Regions from separate parts of the Rossellomorea sp. GCM10028870 genome, predicted to be linked through region 2. Evidence: riboswitches for the same ligand, from Rfam matches in the RefSeq annotation. Region 2 holds a riboswitch; the other holds the start of a gene.

Region 1 (8,489 bases), 140 kb from region 2:
AAGGAATCTTTCCATTTCTTCATGGTGGTCCTCACTATTATAGCTTTTTGATACATGGCGATTGACAAATGTTGAATACCAACCTGTTCCGGCATTGGTGACTCCAGAGGATACTGTTTTTAGTGGGAGTGGTGATTGAAGGATGATCTGGTCCTTGGAGTGACTAAGTAAGTGCTGATTGATGATTAAAAGATTTTGAAACTCTTTATTTCCGTTATTCATTATTATCTGCTCCTCCCAGGCCATATCAATAACATTATTTCTATTAAAAAAGCAAACTACTGTCAGTAGTTTGCTTGAAAGAAAAGTCTATGAAACCCGATGGTGCTCCCACCCCGATGACTCATCCGCAAAAATGATTCCCAGCTCGTGATGATCACCTTCATAAAGGGCTCCTTGCGTAAAACGGTTTTCCCCGTTTGTTCCAAGTACCTCAAGCTTACAGTACGCCCCGTTCTTTTGAAGGGCTTCATAAAACGCTCTTTCTGTATTCACTTCGACTCCATTTACTTTCAGTACGATTTCTCCTACTTCCAGTGTCAGTTTCTTTGCAGGAGAACCGGGTAGAATTCCAAGAATCATGACTCCCTTTGACTGTCTTTTAAAGAAGTATGGCTTAGAGTTTTCAGCACTTCGGAAGCGATAGGAAATCCATGCCCGTCCACACATTGCCACAACAGCTGCTGCGATTGAAAACATAGGAGCCCAGAATCCTGTTATAGCTAGTGTCAAGACGAATGCACCCAGCCAGAAAACCCTGTAACCAGTTTGCTTGATCGCAACCTCAGGCAAGGTACTTTTAACAAGCTGTTGAAAACCAAGAAGGAACGGGACACAAAGGAGCGAATACGTTTCTGTCCCCATTGTTAACACCGGCCACCATTCAAATGGAGGGGGCAATGTTCCAGCAGGAATTGGCACAAACATCGGTACAAGCCATAATTTCTTCCCTTGATGAGCCCCTACCTTAAGACCTCGGGCACTCTTTAGCAAACGAGGTGAAGTATGCTTCCCCCCGTTCATTCGAATCAGGCTTCCTTCAATCATCGTCAACACACCAAGAAGGACGACGATGGAACTCAGCATACCTACATTCAAGCTTTCTACATATGTATCCACATAGGGGATTTCCCACTGGAAATAATCCACCGCAAACAGGATGAAGTACGAAAACCCTACAGTCATGGTCGCAGACATAAGCTGAAAACGACTCGTTAATGCAAACAGGATGGACACCATCCCTATAAGCATGATTCCAGCGAAAGGAATCACAACCCCCGCTCCAACTATTACGACAGAAACCAGCAACCCAAGTACAATCCCATATGAAAATAAAACCCGCGTATCATGATATCCATCCAGCAATCTCGTATTAAAATCCCTTCGTTCCCTTTTGACACGATAATAGCCCGTCATGATAGCGAAAAATACAGACACATATAAAACAGGATGAAGAAATAACTTTCCAAATCCCTTCACGAACTCCAGCAACCAAAGCTCAACCAATGATCCGTCACCACCTTTTGTAAGAAAATTTGCATTATCTACTATTTTATCAAACTACTCTCCTAAAACCTATTGCAATTTTATTTGATTCTTTTACGATTCGATTTCATTTCCGACAGCATTCCGCATATTTTCCCGGGAAATGATGTCGGTTAGACAGGAAAAACAGGTGATTATGTGTAATTCCCAAAATTAAAACAGAGCCGACCATCATGATGGTCGGCTCCCAAATGATTAACGCGTTGCTGTTCTTTCTATATATTCCAAAGCCGCCTGCAGCTGCAGGTCATTCTTCTCATCCTGAACTGCTTCAAAGATTTCTTCCTGTAATCTTTCCGCCGTTACAGTATCAATGATTCCGGTGACATCAGTACTCTCCTGACTCTGGAAATCCTTTACGGCTTTTTCCGTTTCCTTACTGAAATATCCGTCCACGCGGTCAATGGAAAATCCAAGTCCTTGAAGCATTTCCTGGGCGTTTTGAATCTGTTCATTGTTCATTCCTTCTTGAAGGGGCTTTTCCACTTGAAGCGGGTGGGCATAGAAATAGGATGGCTGTCTGACAGGGATATCCGGTTTGATCCCCTTTTTATGAATCCAGTTTCCATTTGGTGTCAACCACTTGAACATCGTCAGCTTGATATTGCTTCCATCTCCCATAGGAACGGCTTGTTGCACGGTGCCTTTCCCAAAGCTCTTCGTTCCGATGAGCGGATACCCTTCTGCTTCTTTTAGCGCTCCAGCCAGGATTTCAGAAGCCGAGGCACTTCCCTCATCTATCAACACCACTACAGGATAAGCCTTTCTTGCTTTACTGTTTGAGAAAGATTTCATCACTTCTCCACTTCGCTCTTGAATTTGAACATACGGCTTTTTCTCCGTTACGAATTCTTTAAGAATTTCTTCTACACTTGAAAGGAGACCTCCTGGATTCCCTCTCACATCCAGAACCAATCCTTCTACCTTTTTCTTTTCAAGTTCGCCTAATTGCTTTTTAAAATCAACGGCTGTATTTTCCGAGAAAGTAGTAATCTGGATGTAGCCTGTTTTCTTTCCATTGACTTCCTTCACATCAGAGAGGACCGTCTCAACAGGAATTTCATCACGTTTCACAGATACTTTGATGGGGTCCGTCAGTCCTTCCCGCGTAATCTCCAATTGAACCTCAGTACCCTTTTTCCCTCTGATTTTCAAAGTAGCTTCGTACAGGTCAAGTCCTTCGATGCTATTTCCGTCTACTTTAATGATACGGTCATTCGGTTTCAGTCCCGCTTCTTCCGCAGGAGAATTTTTAAAAGGAGCGACAATGATCAGCTTTCCGTCCATGATTGTGACTTCTGCTCCGATTCCTTCAAAAGAAGAATCCAGGGCGTCATTAAATTGCGATGCCGTTTCGGCATTCATGTAAACGGAATAAGGGTCATCCAGAGTCTTCAGCATTCCCTGAATCGCACCTTCCACCAGCTGCCCTTTATCCACATCCTGAAAGAACTTGTCACTAATCAAGTCATACGCCACTTCTACTTTGTGCAGCTTGTCATTGAGCTCGCCTTTTCCGTCAAACTGAGCAAGCTCGTCCCCATCCTTGCCCGTCCATTCCAAGCCGCCATACATTCCTCCAGCACCGATCAGCATACTGATGATGATTGTGATGATGAGCTTTCTGCCCGTCCACTCCATATATTCCCCTCCAGCTTGTTGTTGGTCTTTGTATAGATAAGAGTGGCGCGACTAAGGACGCCAGCCTTTCTTATCCAACGAAAAAGACACCACACAAAAACGCGCTAAGGCGGTGCAATGTCTTTGCTTATCTAACTATATGCCGGAGGGGGACGAGTTATGATAAGAGAGCTCTCATTTTGTCCCTGTAAAAACTCTTTGAACGTGATGGTTTTTGAGGTGAGAAGCAATGATTCCTCCCCACTTTTCAAATTCAACCAGGAATCCGTCATGACCAAAGGCGGTGGAGATGAAGTAGTGTTCACTCTTTGGTACGAGATGTGTAAACTCCTTTAGATAGTGAGGTGAATAAATTAAATCACCTTCATAGCTAATCGAAATCAGTTCGCACTGATAATTCTTCGCTACCTCTTCTGTTCCTCCTCTCCCCCTTCCAATATCATGTGAGTTCATGGCTTTCAGCAGGGTAAGATAGCTGTTTGGATCAAACCGCTTTCCTAATTTCTTTCCTTGGTAATCGAGATAGCTTTCGACATTGAATTGTTCGTTTTGCTTTTCACGTTGGAAACGCTGATCGAACAGTTCCTGAGTCCGGTACGTGACCATCCCAACCATTCTGGCAATCTCTAATCCTTTTAAGATAGCGCCTGGTGGATAATGTCCCTTTTGAAATCCGGGGTCCTCTTCAATCGCTGTGATCCCGATGTGATTAAAAGCGAGACCATAATCATTCAAGGAAGGTGTGACGGCAAGAGCGAAAACTTTATTTATATAGGCAGGATACAGGGCTCCCCATTCCAGGGCCTGCATCCCTCCCAGTGAGCCTCCGATAACCGCTTCGATGCGGTCGATCGAAAGTTGTTGGAGTGCTTCATATTGGGCATGGACCATGTCTCTTATCGTAACACCCGGGAAGTCCGGACCGTAACGTTCTCCGGTATGTCGATTGGTTGACGTTGGTCCCGTACTTCCTTCACATCCTCCTAATACATTAAAGGCAATCACATTAAAATGTTCGGTATCAATATACGACCCGGGACCAATCAGTCCATCCCACCAGCCCCGGTCTTCACTCGTTCCCTTTACGATATGGGTCCCGGTGAGGGCATGGCAAACCAGGATGGAGGGTCCTTCTTTGTTTCCTGTCCGTTCATACGTAAGATCTACATTTTTTAACGTGGTGCCTGACTCTAATGTGAGGGATGGGATGGTAATGGAGCTTACTTCATACGTGTATGACTTCTCCATTCCTCCACCTCCTTTTTTGGTGTTGTAGCGGGGGGATCAGGATTCCACACCAGATAGCCCCGCTTGTAAAACAGTTGACTTTGGACTGATTTTTGGATATTGCCATTAGGGCGTTGAGAATTCGTCGTTAAGACTTTCGTCAAGAATTCAGATATTCATTCTAGGGGACGGCGCGTGCATCCTGTTCGCTGATACAATCCCGATTTTGCTGATATATTGGGAATTTCACTGATAAATCGTCCGATTTCGCTGATATATTCGAAATTCCGCTGATAAAATCAGGTTTTCGCTGATATCTCCCTTAAGTAGACCCCGGATGCTCTATAAATAGTATCTAAATCCACCTTTTCACCCTGTAAAGTGATTTCAATGACGATTTTAGGGCCATATTCTCCAGTTTCTATCACACCCGTGATGTTTCCAACGCCACTTCAATAGCATGGTCCAAGTCCTCGATCAGGTCCTTCGCAGACTCTAATCCAACAGAAAGTCTCACAAGATCCTCGGTTACCCCTGTAGCACGAATTTCCTGGTCGTTTAATTGCTGATGGGTCGTGGATGCCGGGTGGATGATCAGTGATTTTGCATCCCCTACATTGGCCACATGAGACCAAAGAGAAATGTTATCGACTACTTTCCGTCCGGAATCTCTTCCACCTTTAATACCAAATACGACGATGGAACCCGCTCCGTTTTTCAAGTATTTTTGAGCAAGCTTGTGAGACGGATGCTGAGGCAACCCTGGATAGGATACCCACGCAACGCCATTATGCTGATCTAAATGCTCCGCAATCTTAAAGGCATTCTCTGTGTGACGTTCGATGCGAAGATGCAGCGTTTCTAATCCCTGCAACAGAAGGAATGCGTTTTGCGGACTTAAGCACGCCCCTAAGTCACGAAGCAGCTGCACCCTTAATTTTGTAATGAATGCTGCCGGTCCTACATCCTGTGCGTAGCGCAGTCCATTATAGCTTCGGTCCTCTTCTGTGAAACCCGGGAACTTTTCATGATTCCAATCGAACTTCCCACCGTCAATGACAACTCCCCCGATTGCTGTACCGTGACCTCCGATCCATTTTGTTGCAGAGTGGATGACGATATCCGCTCCCCACTCGATCGGCTTACATACATATGGAGTGGCAAAGGTATTATCGATGATCAACGGGATATGATGGTCATGTGCCACTTTTGCTACCGCTTCAATATCAAGCACATGTAGACTTGGATTCCCGATTGTTTCAGCGAATACCGCTTTCGTTTTAGGAGTGATCGCTTTGCGGAAATTTTCCGGGTCTGTCGGATCTACGAAATGCACCTTGATACCGTATTTCGGGAGAGTGGTAGAGAATAGATTATAGGTTCCACCATAGAGATTGGTAGCTGCTACAATTTCATCACCTGCTCCGGCGATATTTAAGATTGATAGTGAGATAGCGGCCATTCCGGATGATACACCAAGTGCTCCGATTCCTCCTTCTAACAGAGCAAGGCGTTTTTCCAACACGTCTACAGTCGGGTTCATGATGCGCGTATAAATGTTACCCGGCTCTTCAAGGGCAAATAATTTTGCCGCATGATTACTGTTATCGAAAACGTAGGATGTCGTTTGGTAAATCGGCACTGCCCTCGAACCTGTAGATGGATCCGGCTCCTGTCCGCCGTGAAGTAGTAGTGTGTCGAAATCGAATGATTTTGTCATAGAGAATTCCTCCTAAATGGTTTTGGTGATTGGGTTTCCGTTTTGCGGTTGGATGTTTTGGACGTTTGCCTGTTAAAGTTTGTTAGAATTTTGACTGTTAAATTCAGAATGATATTTGACTGTTAAAATAATGCGTTTTTTTAACAGTTGAATTTTCGACTTATTTTAACTGTTAAATATCGTCCCATTTTCTCCTGTTAAATTTCCACCAAAATTCTGCTGTCGAACTCTGAAACTGAAAAATCGAAGAAGTATGTTTCCTTAAGAAGATAGAAGAGGAAAAAATAAAAAACCCTCTTCCTAAGAAGAGGGTCTAATTTAATAGGGTCCTCCTCTTATCTTTCAGGCAATCGCCTGCAGGAATTAGCACCTTTTCATGCGACGCATTACTGCGTACATGAAGGTTGCCGGGTTTCATCGGGCCTAGTCCCTCCACCTCTCTGGATAAGAGCATGTAGTTGTCAATGTGAAAATTCTTGCGTTGAGATGAATTATAAGGGGTAACCGACCTCAACGTCAAGAGTATTTTTAGAATTTTTACATTATTTAATTTTTAACCGAAGCTGTAATCGCTTCGTTAAATTGCACGACGATGTCTTCCCCATCCTCAATACCTAACGATATGCGCACGACATGTGTGTTTATTCCGAGTTTTTCCTGCGCATCCTTCGGCAGGGCACGATGAGACGTTCCTAATGGATATGAGACCGTAGTCTCCACGCCGGCAAGAGAAGGGATGATTTTAATCCAGCCAAGTGATTTGAAGAATGTGCTGATGTCACATGTGTTGGATAGCTCGATCGTTACGATGGCTCCATTTCCTTTATCGGATAAATCCGTTGGGTAATAAACTTCCTTCACGTATTCATTTGCTCGAAGGTCCGCCGCAAGAACTTCGGCATTCCTTGCTTGGGTCCCCATTCGGAGAGCCAGTGTTTTCGCTCCGCGGCATGTCAGCCAGGCTTCAAATGGACTCAGGTTCGAACCGATGTTGACGACTTTTTCTCTCGCTTTTTGAACAAGATCTTCCTTCCCGACTATGACTCCTGCTGTGATATCACTATGTCCTCCGATATACTTCGTGGCACTGTGAGCGACCAGATCCACCCCTTCTAAGAAAGGTTGGCGCAGAAACGGTGTGGCGAATGTGTTATCGATCATTGTTTTCAGGTTGTGTTTTTCAGCGAATCCGACCATTTTAGGGATATCTTCCACTCGCATAAACGGGTTTGTAACGGTCTCACTGTAGATGAGTTTGGTTTGTGAAGTAATGGCTCCCTCTAATTCCTCTAAACTTGTAAAATCAACGAATGAAGTAGAAATACCGAGTGATTTCAGCTCTTCTTTCAGCATATGGAACGTACCCCCGTATAAATCCTCGGCAGCAATGATGTGATCCCCTGATTGCACAACAGCGAGGATACCAACAAGGATGGCCGATAATCCAGAAGAAGTTGCTACACCTGCCGGGGCTCCTTCCAAGTCTGCCACCATCTTTCCAAGCTCGTCTGTATTTGGATTTCCCGTTCTTGTGTAGAGATAAGGAGACTTCCCTTCATAGAAACCCTCCAACTCCTCTAAAGAAGTAAAAGAAAAAGCAGAGGTCTGATAAATCGGAGTCGTCTTACTGCGGATTTCCTCTGTTCCTTTTAACTGACTGTGCACGACCTTAGTTGTGAATTTCATCTCTCTTTCATCCTTCCTGAATCTATGTATTTTTAAAAGTGTATCATATTCAGAAGATTGTGAGGAGTAAGATCTTTTGGAGGCATAAAAAAACACCTGCCAAATTGCAACAGGTGCACTGCGTTTTATTGAACGTTTTCCAAACATCCGATCAGGCGATTTTCAATATCCAATGCCAGGCTTTTTAGTTCATCGTTATCCACCATCTCGATCAGCTTGCTTGGTTTTGCCATACCGATCTTGGTGGTACCGCCTTCTGTGTATACCGTCACTTTGCAAGGAAGGAAGTAGCTTACGAGCATGCTTTCTTCCAGCACCTTTTTAGCTTCATGTGGATTACACACCTCTAATACGACTACTTCTTCGTTGAAATCAAGGCCCTTATCCTGCAATTTCTGGGCAAGATCGAGATTCCATAGTACACCGAAGCTCTCATCTTTCAGGACAGTTTCTACCGCTTCCACTGCTTCTTTCACACTCATTGAAACTTCCTTTGTGTAATGAAACATGTTCACATCTCCTCCTTTTTTTATCACATTCATATAATACCTCATAGAGTATAAGGTCAAACATCGATATTCAGAGGTCCGTCCCTCTCCATTATTCCATTCCTTCGACCATTTTACCCATCATGTCTTCGTTCATGGGGCCGACGATTTTGTGTTGGATG
Region 2 (8,489 bases):
GCCATATCAGTAAAATTGAAAGCGGACACTTACAGATTACGAAAGATAAGATCGAATTATTCAATCAAAGGTTAAATATTAACGTCGAGAAAGAGTTAAAGGCGTATAAAAAATTACGATTAGATTTAGAATTGTGGCATGATGTCATGATCAAGCAGGTAAATGGAAAGATCGAATTATTGAAGGAGACCATCGAACAAAATCCATTAATCAAAATTGAAACATTGAATGGCACCTTTAAGCTACTGAAAGCAAGGTACTTTATTATGAAAGGGGAGATAAAAGAAGCTGCATTCTATTTAAGTCAGTTTTCTAATAAACGTCTTTCCTTCCATATGTTCGATTATGATTTCCAGTTATACTATCATATAAAAGGCATGTATGAGCTTGCAAAAGGAAATCCGCAAACAGCCATAAAGTATTTGGAGAAAATAGATCGAGATATTTATTCCAATCCTGAATCCTATTATCATATGTCAGTTGGCTATCATGATCTTGGTCAGCATGACAAGTCCCTGCGTTATAGTCAGCTGGCTCTGAATTATTTCAAAGAAACGTTTAATTTTACTAGGTGCCTGGATGCTTCTACGATTCAGTTGGTAGCGGAAGGCAGAAGTGAAGGAAAGAATCTGGCCTCGTTGGTAGAGAAATATGACGAGTTGATCCAACATTGTGATAATCTGCATGATCATAGAAGAAAAGCCGTTCTTCACCTGAATTTAGGGAATCTTTATCGAGAAGTAATGGATGATAGAAAGGCAAGAGATGCATTTCACATAGCATATGGATTATTGAGACATGAGTCCTATAAAGAAATGTATGGAAACAGCCTTTTTGGCTATATTGATAGTTCCATGAATGTGGACGGTTCCGTAAATAAAGAAAAATATGCAAGTTTAATAGAAGAGGGTCAGGCATCTGTAAAAGATATGGAAAACCCCTACATGGAAACTTTCTTTACGATGCTTGAGGTCAGGGTTCAAGAGGGAGAGGAAGCATATTATCAATATGTAGAGAATGTCATCATCCCTCTATTGAAGGAAAAAGGGCAATACGCTGAGTGCAACTATTACATTCAAAAACTCTACATTCATAATCGAATGAGTGGGAGAGAGGCAAAAGGAAAAGTATGCGTTTTAAGCTAACGGTTAAATGACATGAACAATTACACAGTAAAGGAGAGGTTCGATGGAAAACCCGGATCGTTTAATATCATCATTTGATGAGGTGACATTAAGTGATTATAAAATGCCCATCATCTGTATTTATTCCAACCCGCAAGATTATCAAGGTATGTTTGTAGCAAGACTATTTGACGTGAATCAACCGACGCATTATATTTTGATGAGACCCAGTTTAGAAGCGGTCAGAAGTGAAATTCCGGAACGATTCTCTTTGGTTCCGAAAGCCCAAGGAGAAGATTCGAACATAGTTGAAACGTGGATTTAGTGTATAAAAAAGCTTCATTTCTCATGGGGAGAAATGAAGCTCTTTTATACATTTTTATTTGCGGAAGGATAGAATTTCTTTTCTATTTCTTTATATTCGTCAAGCTCTTGGGTAAAACGTGCCAGTTTATGAACTTCCTGCAGAAGAAACGTTTTATCCAATTCATAAATCACTTCTTTTTCAATATGATCAATGGTATTACAGGCGAATTCCCATATGGCTTTGTGCTTAGAGGGGTCAATGGACTCTGCAATAAGAGCGAGTGCCCGAACGATGTCAGTAATGATGAGATGATTTTCTTTTGCATAATGCCTGATATAGCCAAATCCCCGATATAGATAGTATTCAAATGCTTCTGTCTGGAGAATGACTCGTATTTTTCCTTCTTGATCGATTAAATACGGGGTGAAGGATAGGTGATCTTCAACTGTTATCATCAGATCGGCCATTTGATCAATCGTATTGGAGGCTGTTTTAGGATCATCATTTCCAAGGGATTTGATTGCTACTTCTGCAAGCTTATGAATTCCCATTTGCAGGTCTTGAATTTCCGTCTCCTTATGGCCCATTTCGATAAAGTCGAGATAGTGATTAGTAGAAATATCCTTGGTTTCAGGTCCCCAAATGCTCACCAATTCATTCCCCGCCAAAACATAATCCCCGACTTTATAGTGGAGCTGTATGACAAGTTGATCATTTTTTGCCGCTTCAATCATTCCATGAAAATCAATCAACTGTATATATCCCGACTCTCTTGACTTCACATGAATGATATTCTCCTTATGGTGCTCCATTATATCGCCGGTGTTTCTAGTTCGGTGGGCTTCTAAGTCATGTTTCAGCGTTTGATTGATCATCACCTCAGAAACCTGCTTCATATTGTACGTGATATTGTGTACCTGCATCCAAGTAGACGCATGATTAATGAAAAAGATAAAAGTGACAGCAGTAAGGAATGCAAGTCCGATCGTCATGGTCGGGGCAGCAACAAACAATTCTTTCTTTGAATCTCCGATAAAAAGAAAGAGAAGCAGTACATATACAAAGCTGCCATTGAAAATTCCGAGGGCATGTTGCGTTTGTTTGTCCGAAATGAAATCAAGGAGCATCCTTGGCGAAAATTGACCACTGAACATCGTGAGTACAACAAGCAGTGAATTCAAGGTGAAAGCACTGAGCGTCAGGATGGCCCCGATGAGTGTGCTGACAAGCATGCGTGTAACAGATGCATCCATACTTAAAAAATCGAGTGTATACTGAGAAATGTCTGCATACAGATCTAAGTAGAGGGTGAGTGCTACAAGGAGTATGGAAAAACAAATATAAAAGAATGGCATATACCAAATGTTCAGTCGGATCTCACGCATTCGTTGCCGTTTTGACATGAGCAGATATTTTCTGATGGATAAGGGAAGCACTTTTTTCAGCATAATAGATTCGGTTCCTTTCAAATAAAGGGATATGGATTAGTTTTCCCTGCCAGATCATGTTAAAACGTCTCTCTGCAAATTAGATTTATAGGCTCGTAGATGGAGTCGAATCTCAAGTAAACCAATAGGAATTACCCTACCCATTGACATTAGAAAGAATTTTTTAAAAATACCAAAAATGGTATTGACGAAGGAATGAATCCCCTATATAATCCAATTCATACTCAAATAGCAAGTAATACCAAAACGAAACGATATATCTCTTATCAAGAGCGGCGGAGGGATAGGCCCGATGAAGCCCGGCAACCTACAGGATCAGACTGTAAAGGTGCCAATTCCTACAGATCTATACGGATCTGGAAGATAAGGGGAGGAGCATGATTATTTAGCCCTCTTCTTAAAAAGAAGAGGGCTTTTCTGTATACCCTCTTTCTTTCCCACATTGCTATCTTCGTCTCTCAGGGTGGATCTTCAAAGGAATGAATCAAGCAAGTGAAAAATTGAAAAAAAGATACTTAGGAGGCTGAAGCATGTCAACGATAAATGTGGCACTTCTGGGGTTTGGAACAGTCGGGCAAGGAGTCTGTGAAGCCATTGATACCCATCAGGAAAGAATAAGGGAAGTCCTCGGTAAAGAGGTAAAGGTAAGGGCCATCCTTATTAAGGATCCTGTTAAACAACGAAACATTGATTCGTCCATTAAGGTCACAACGGATTTTCAAGAAATTCTGGATATCCCGGATCTTCATGTGATCTTTGAAGCAATCGTAGGTGAAGAACCGGGTCATACGTATTTAACCAAAGCCATCGAGAAGGGAATTCATATTGTCACAGCAAATAAAGCCATGTTTGCTAAATATGGTCCGGATCTATTGGAAAAGGCGAGAAATAATGGGGTAACCATAGGTTTCGAAGCGACGACAGCGGGGGGGATTCCCGTGATCGGCAGTATCAGGCAGCTTCTTAAGGTGAATGAGATTGAACGGGTTCAAGGAATTCTGAATGGGACGTCCAATTTCATCTTATCGCAAATGAGAAAACGTGGAATCTCCTTTGAGACAGCGTTAAAGCAATCCCAGGAGAAGGGGTATGCTGAAGCTGATCCGACCAGTGATATTGAAGGCTATGATGCTTTCTATAAACTTCTCATTTTAAGTCAAACGGCATTTGGCAAGCAGCCGGACTGGAAGGATATCAGACGAAAAGGAATATCACACCTGACTGCAGAATGGCTTCAAGCAGCGGAATCATTTCGATTGCGATTTAAGCATGTAGGTTCCCTTGAACGGGATTCTTCAAATCATATCACGGGTGAAGTCGAACCAATCCTTGTCCATGACACCCATCCGTTTTACGGTGTGGAGGATGTGGAAAATGCCATCTCGCTAAAGGGCAGCCTTGTAGGCAGGATCACCCTGCTGGGTCCCGGGGCCGGTAAATTACCTACCGGAAGCGCCATGGTAGAGGATTTTCTTTCATTGATAGAACGGAAGTATACGGACTCTGCCCAAAGCACAGTGAGCACCGGGGAAGTTCATCAAGAGAGCAGCCACCAATGGGTTCTGAGGATCCGTGAAAATGAAGATTATCAAAGCTGGATCCCATCGTTTACATTAAAGGATCGCATTCAGCTGGACGATTACTTGTATGTTTTTGTTGAAGGTAGCAAAGACACACTTCAAACTCTTCTAAGGACACATGACGATATTCAAGCCGTTTCTATTCTAAAAGAAATTCCGTTGGAAAATGAGGTGAAAACTGGCGTCGCCGTTTCATAAAAAAAGTATTAACCAAGTATCATATCGATCGTTGTTTAAAGGAAATGTTTATCACGATGTTGATTGGAGCGGCAGATGCTTGACTCCCGAGGGAAGCGAGCACCAGGAGCGGAAAGCAGCCATTAGTGAAAAATAGCTTCAAAAAAAGGTCTGATAGAAAGTAGGGGGATCACTTGAGTATTATTGTTCAAAAGTTTGGTGGAACCTCTGTTGGTTCTACAGATCGAATCAAACGGATGGTCTTCAATGTCTTGAAAGAAAAAGAAAAGGGGCATGACGTTGTCGTAGTGGTTTCAGCTATGAATAAAACGACTGATACCCTCGTGAAATTGGCAGGGGAACTTTCCACAGAGCCAAGCAAGAGAGAAATGGATATGCTCTTAAGCACTGGGGAGCAGGTGACGATTGCCCTTTTGACGATGGCCCTCGAACATCAAGGAGTAGAAGCAGTGTCGCTGACAGGCAGGCAGGCGGGGATCCGAACCGACGGAGTATTCGGAAATGCGAAGATTACCTCAATCGATACGCATCGGATCAAATCGGAGTTATCAGACGGACGAATCGTCGTAGTAGCCGGCTTTCAAGGGATTACGAAAGGAGGAGAGGTGACCACATTAGGGAGGGGCGGTTCGGATACGACGGCAGCTGCTCTTGCATCGGCGTTAAAAGCCGTCAGATGTGATATCTATACAGATGTGGATGGTGTGTATACATCGGATCCCCGGGTCGTTCCCCGGGCATCGAAAATTGATACCCTCTCCTATGAGGAGATGCTGCGCTTAGCCACCATGGGAGCGGGTGTCCTGCATCCAAGAGCCATCAAACATGCGAGGGAACATCACGTGCCGCTTGTTGTTTGTTCCAGTTTGAATGAGGGGCGTGGAACCTTGATCAGTGGGAAAACTCATAGAAATGCTTCAATAGTCGGAGTGGCCCATCAGGAAGACATCTCTGTTCTCACAATATTTGATTGCCAGGGAGGAGAGTCATTGATTCTTTATGATCTCGATTCACACCATATCGAGACAGAAATAGTAAAGTACGGGGAAAACCTTGTCCTCATCGTTAAAGAACAGGATTTTCAAGCAGTAAAGAGAATCGTCGAACAATATAATCAGGCCTACTCCCATATAGAACAAAGAGAAGATCTATCTAAAGTATCTGTGATTGGACGCATCAACTCATCCCATGAGGTGAAAGAGAAGGTTACCAACGTTTTTCATGACTACCATATTTCAAAGGTGTCTATATGGGAATCTTCAGTAGGATTAAGTGCTCTTGTGGAAAAAAGGGATGTGGAAAAGGCGGCCAGAGTCCTTCATATGCACTTTGGACTGGATTATATAGAAACAAAGAGAGCTGTCTTATAAAGGAAAGAGTGGTGATGCCATCTGACTGTCACCACTTCCCAAATGGAGAAGTGTATAGGCATCCCTATACACTTCTTCTATGGACTGATCAACACAGGTGTACCGATCGGAATGAGGCCTGCCAACTCCTCAACGTCTTTATTATACATGCGTATACACCCTCTGGACACGGCATTCCCAATGGAACTGGGGTCATTTGTCCCATGGATCCCATAACTCTCTTTTGATAAACTCATCCACATCGTTCCAAAGGGGCCACCGGGATTCGGTGCTTTATTAATGATGATGAATTCCCCAATTGGGGTTTCGAAGAGTACTCTACCCACTGCAATGGGGTACTGCTTGATTTGGATGCCGTCTTTGAATAAACGCAGCCAGCGGTTGTTAACAGAGACTTGAATACGGTAGGGATTCGCAGTAGCGTCAGGAATCCCCGGTATGGTGATCGTTTGTCCGGGATAAATATTATCTGGGTCAATACCTGGGTTAGCATTAAGGATGACGGCCAAGGGAGTCCGGTAGTCCCTTGATATCTGACTAAGTGTTTCTCCTGTCTTTACTGTGTGTACCAACTCAAACACCTCCCAATTTCACTTTCTTTCTTAGTCTATGTACATGTGAAAAAGTCGGTTCATCAGACGAGCCGGGACATAAAAAAGCCTGCATCCAAAGAAGGCGCAGGCGTAAATAGCAGCTTATTGAGGGGGGGTCTGCTGTGGAACTGTCGTATAGCTTTGCAGCATAAGCGTCATATCCTGTTCATTTAGCTGAGGAACCTGATAATAGCCATGCTTGTTTTGATAGAGGAAAATCTCATAACTCATTTCAATGAAGTTCGGTACACTGTCTGCCACAACGCGGCGTAATACGGGATTTGTCATTTCAAGAGCCGTCATGGCAAGCAGGGTGGCCAGAGATTTCGTTTGTCCAAGCATATAAGCAGACAAGCCTTTATCTGAAAGCTCATTGACGGATTGGTTTGGTTTTTTGGGTGTTCCTGGTTTTACCCCATAAGTAGTGGCGTGGGATTGGGTCATTTTGTATTGTTGGGTTGGTACAGCAGGGTCATGCCCTGTAGAAAAGCTTCCCACAATCGTATTATACATAGTCGTCACGAAAGTTGACTGCCTCTTTAGAATATCCTTAAGTTCAGGATCCTGGATGTGTTGATCATACATTTGATACTGATCCAGCATGCTGATGATCCCGGCAATAATTTCGTGGGCATCAAATAGTTCATGGCCACCATGATCTTTACTTTGGTTATTCATCATATTGGGTGGCATTTGAGTTCCCGGTTGAGGCGGCATATTAGGTTGATTTTGCATGAGTGTTTTCCTCCTATTTAAGTGACATCGTTGATTAGAATAACCACATATTTGTCAATTATGTATTTCTTCACCCCAGAATGGTTTAATACTCACCGGCCTGTCCGAATACAATAGGAAGAAGTCATTTTGAAGGTGGTCTTAGAATGAGTATATTTCTGAGTTATATCGTTTTGGGATTATCTCTGTCTGCACCCATGGGACCGATTAATGCCGCTCAATTGGACAAGGGGATTCGCTTCGGGTTCTTCCACGCCTGGCTTGTGGGAGTAGGCGGCATGGTGGCGGACGGAGTATTTATGCTCCTCATTTATTTTGGACTGGCTCAATTCGTTGATACCCCGTTGATAAAATTATTTTTATGGGCCTTTGGTTTTTTTGTCCTGACGTATACTGGGATTGAAAGCATCTTAAAGTCGGGTTCCCTCACCTCATCCTCAAGTGGTGATCTATACGAAACGAAAGGGAAAGCGTTTCGTACAGGCTTTTTTATGGCAATTTCAAATCCATTAAGTATTTTATTCTGGCTAGGAATCTATGGTTCTATTCTGGCTCAGACTTCAAGCTCTTATGAAGCGGGGCAACTATTTCTGTATAGCATGGGGATATTTCTCGGGATCACACTTTGGGACCTGACGATGGCAAGTGTTGCGACGGGTGCGAGAAAGCTGGTCAGTCCCCGGATCCTGCGATTGATCTCCATCATTTCCGGATTCATCTTGATGGGATTCGGTATTTATTTTGGTGTGAACGCCTGCCGTTTATTGTTCGGCTAGACAGACACCCATAAGGCTCCCTCCTAATAGGATAAATGTGTAATCTTTAGGAGGGATCGGCTATATGTTACGTTCGAAAAGTTGGATCGATCAACACATGGATGAACTTACAAACTGGCAGCAATCAGCCTATAATCATTTCTCGGCTGTGATGTCCGACGAACATCATCCCTATCCATGTGTGCCTGGAAAACAAGGCTTTCAGTCAGATACATTACGTTTCGGCTTTGCAGATGATCCGAGGAATGAAGCGGCATCTGAAGAGCTGGCGGGCTTGCTCAAACAATATGGAAAAATCTCAAGGGATACAGGGACTTACGCATCTCTTGTCGTGTTTTTTAATTCAGAAGGAATAGGG

The links. A riboswitch is a leader RNA that binds a small molecule or an ion and turns the genes downstream of it on or off. The one in region 2 is predicted to bind S-adenosylmethionine.
Region 1: another riboswitch for S-adenosylmethionine. It lies ahead of ACFQWC_RS15525 (O-acetylhomoserine aminocarboxypropyltransferase/cysteine synthase family protein); the one in region 2 lies ahead of ACFQWC_RS14985 (homoserine dehydrogenase).

The regions. Positions count from the first base shown of each region.
Region 1 is NZ_JBHTGN010000003.1:342,775-351,263, forward strand. Features, by position in the region: gene ACFQWC_RS15505 (adenosylcobinamide amidohydrolase) at 1-222, opposite strand, end outside; gene ACFQWC_RS15510 (PDZ domain-containing protein) at 310-1,506, opposite strand; gene ACFQWC_RS15515 (S41 family peptidase) at 1,741-3,186, opposite strand; gene metX (homoserine O-acetyltransferase MetX) at 3,361-4,434, opposite strand; gene ACFQWC_RS15525 (O-acetylhomoserine aminocarboxypropyltransferase/cysteine synthase family protein) at 4,838-6,133, opposite strand; SAM riboswitch class I at 6,466-6,584, opposite strand; gene ACFQWC_RS15530 (trans-sulfuration enzyme family protein) at 6,680-7,819, opposite strand; gene ACFQWC_RS15535 (DUF302 domain-containing protein) at 7,945-8,328, opposite strand; gene ACFQWC_RS15540 (redoxin domain-containing protein) at 8,420-8,489, opposite strand, start outside.
Region 2 is NZ_JBHTGN010000003.1:201,732-210,220, reverse strand. Features, by position in the region: gene ACFQWC_RS15000 (helix-turn-helix domain-containing protein) at 1-1,145, shown strand, start outside; gene ACFQWC_RS14995 (hypothetical protein) at 1,189-1,449, shown strand; gene ACFQWC_RS14990 (DUF2254 domain-containing protein) at 1,494-2,879, opposite strand; SAM riboswitch class I at 3,140-3,249, shown strand; gene ACFQWC_RS14985 (homoserine dehydrogenase) at 3,410-4,657, shown strand; gene ACFQWC_RS14980 (aspartate kinase) at 4,831-6,027, shown strand; gene ACFQWC_RS14975 (L,D-transpeptidase family protein) at 6,105-6,599, opposite strand; gene ACFQWC_RS14970 (spore coat protein) at 6,723-7,355, opposite strand; gene ACFQWC_RS14965 (LysE family transporter) at 7,502-8,131, shown strand; gene ACFQWC_RS14960 (YqcI/YcgG family protein) at 8,196-8,489, shown strand, end outside.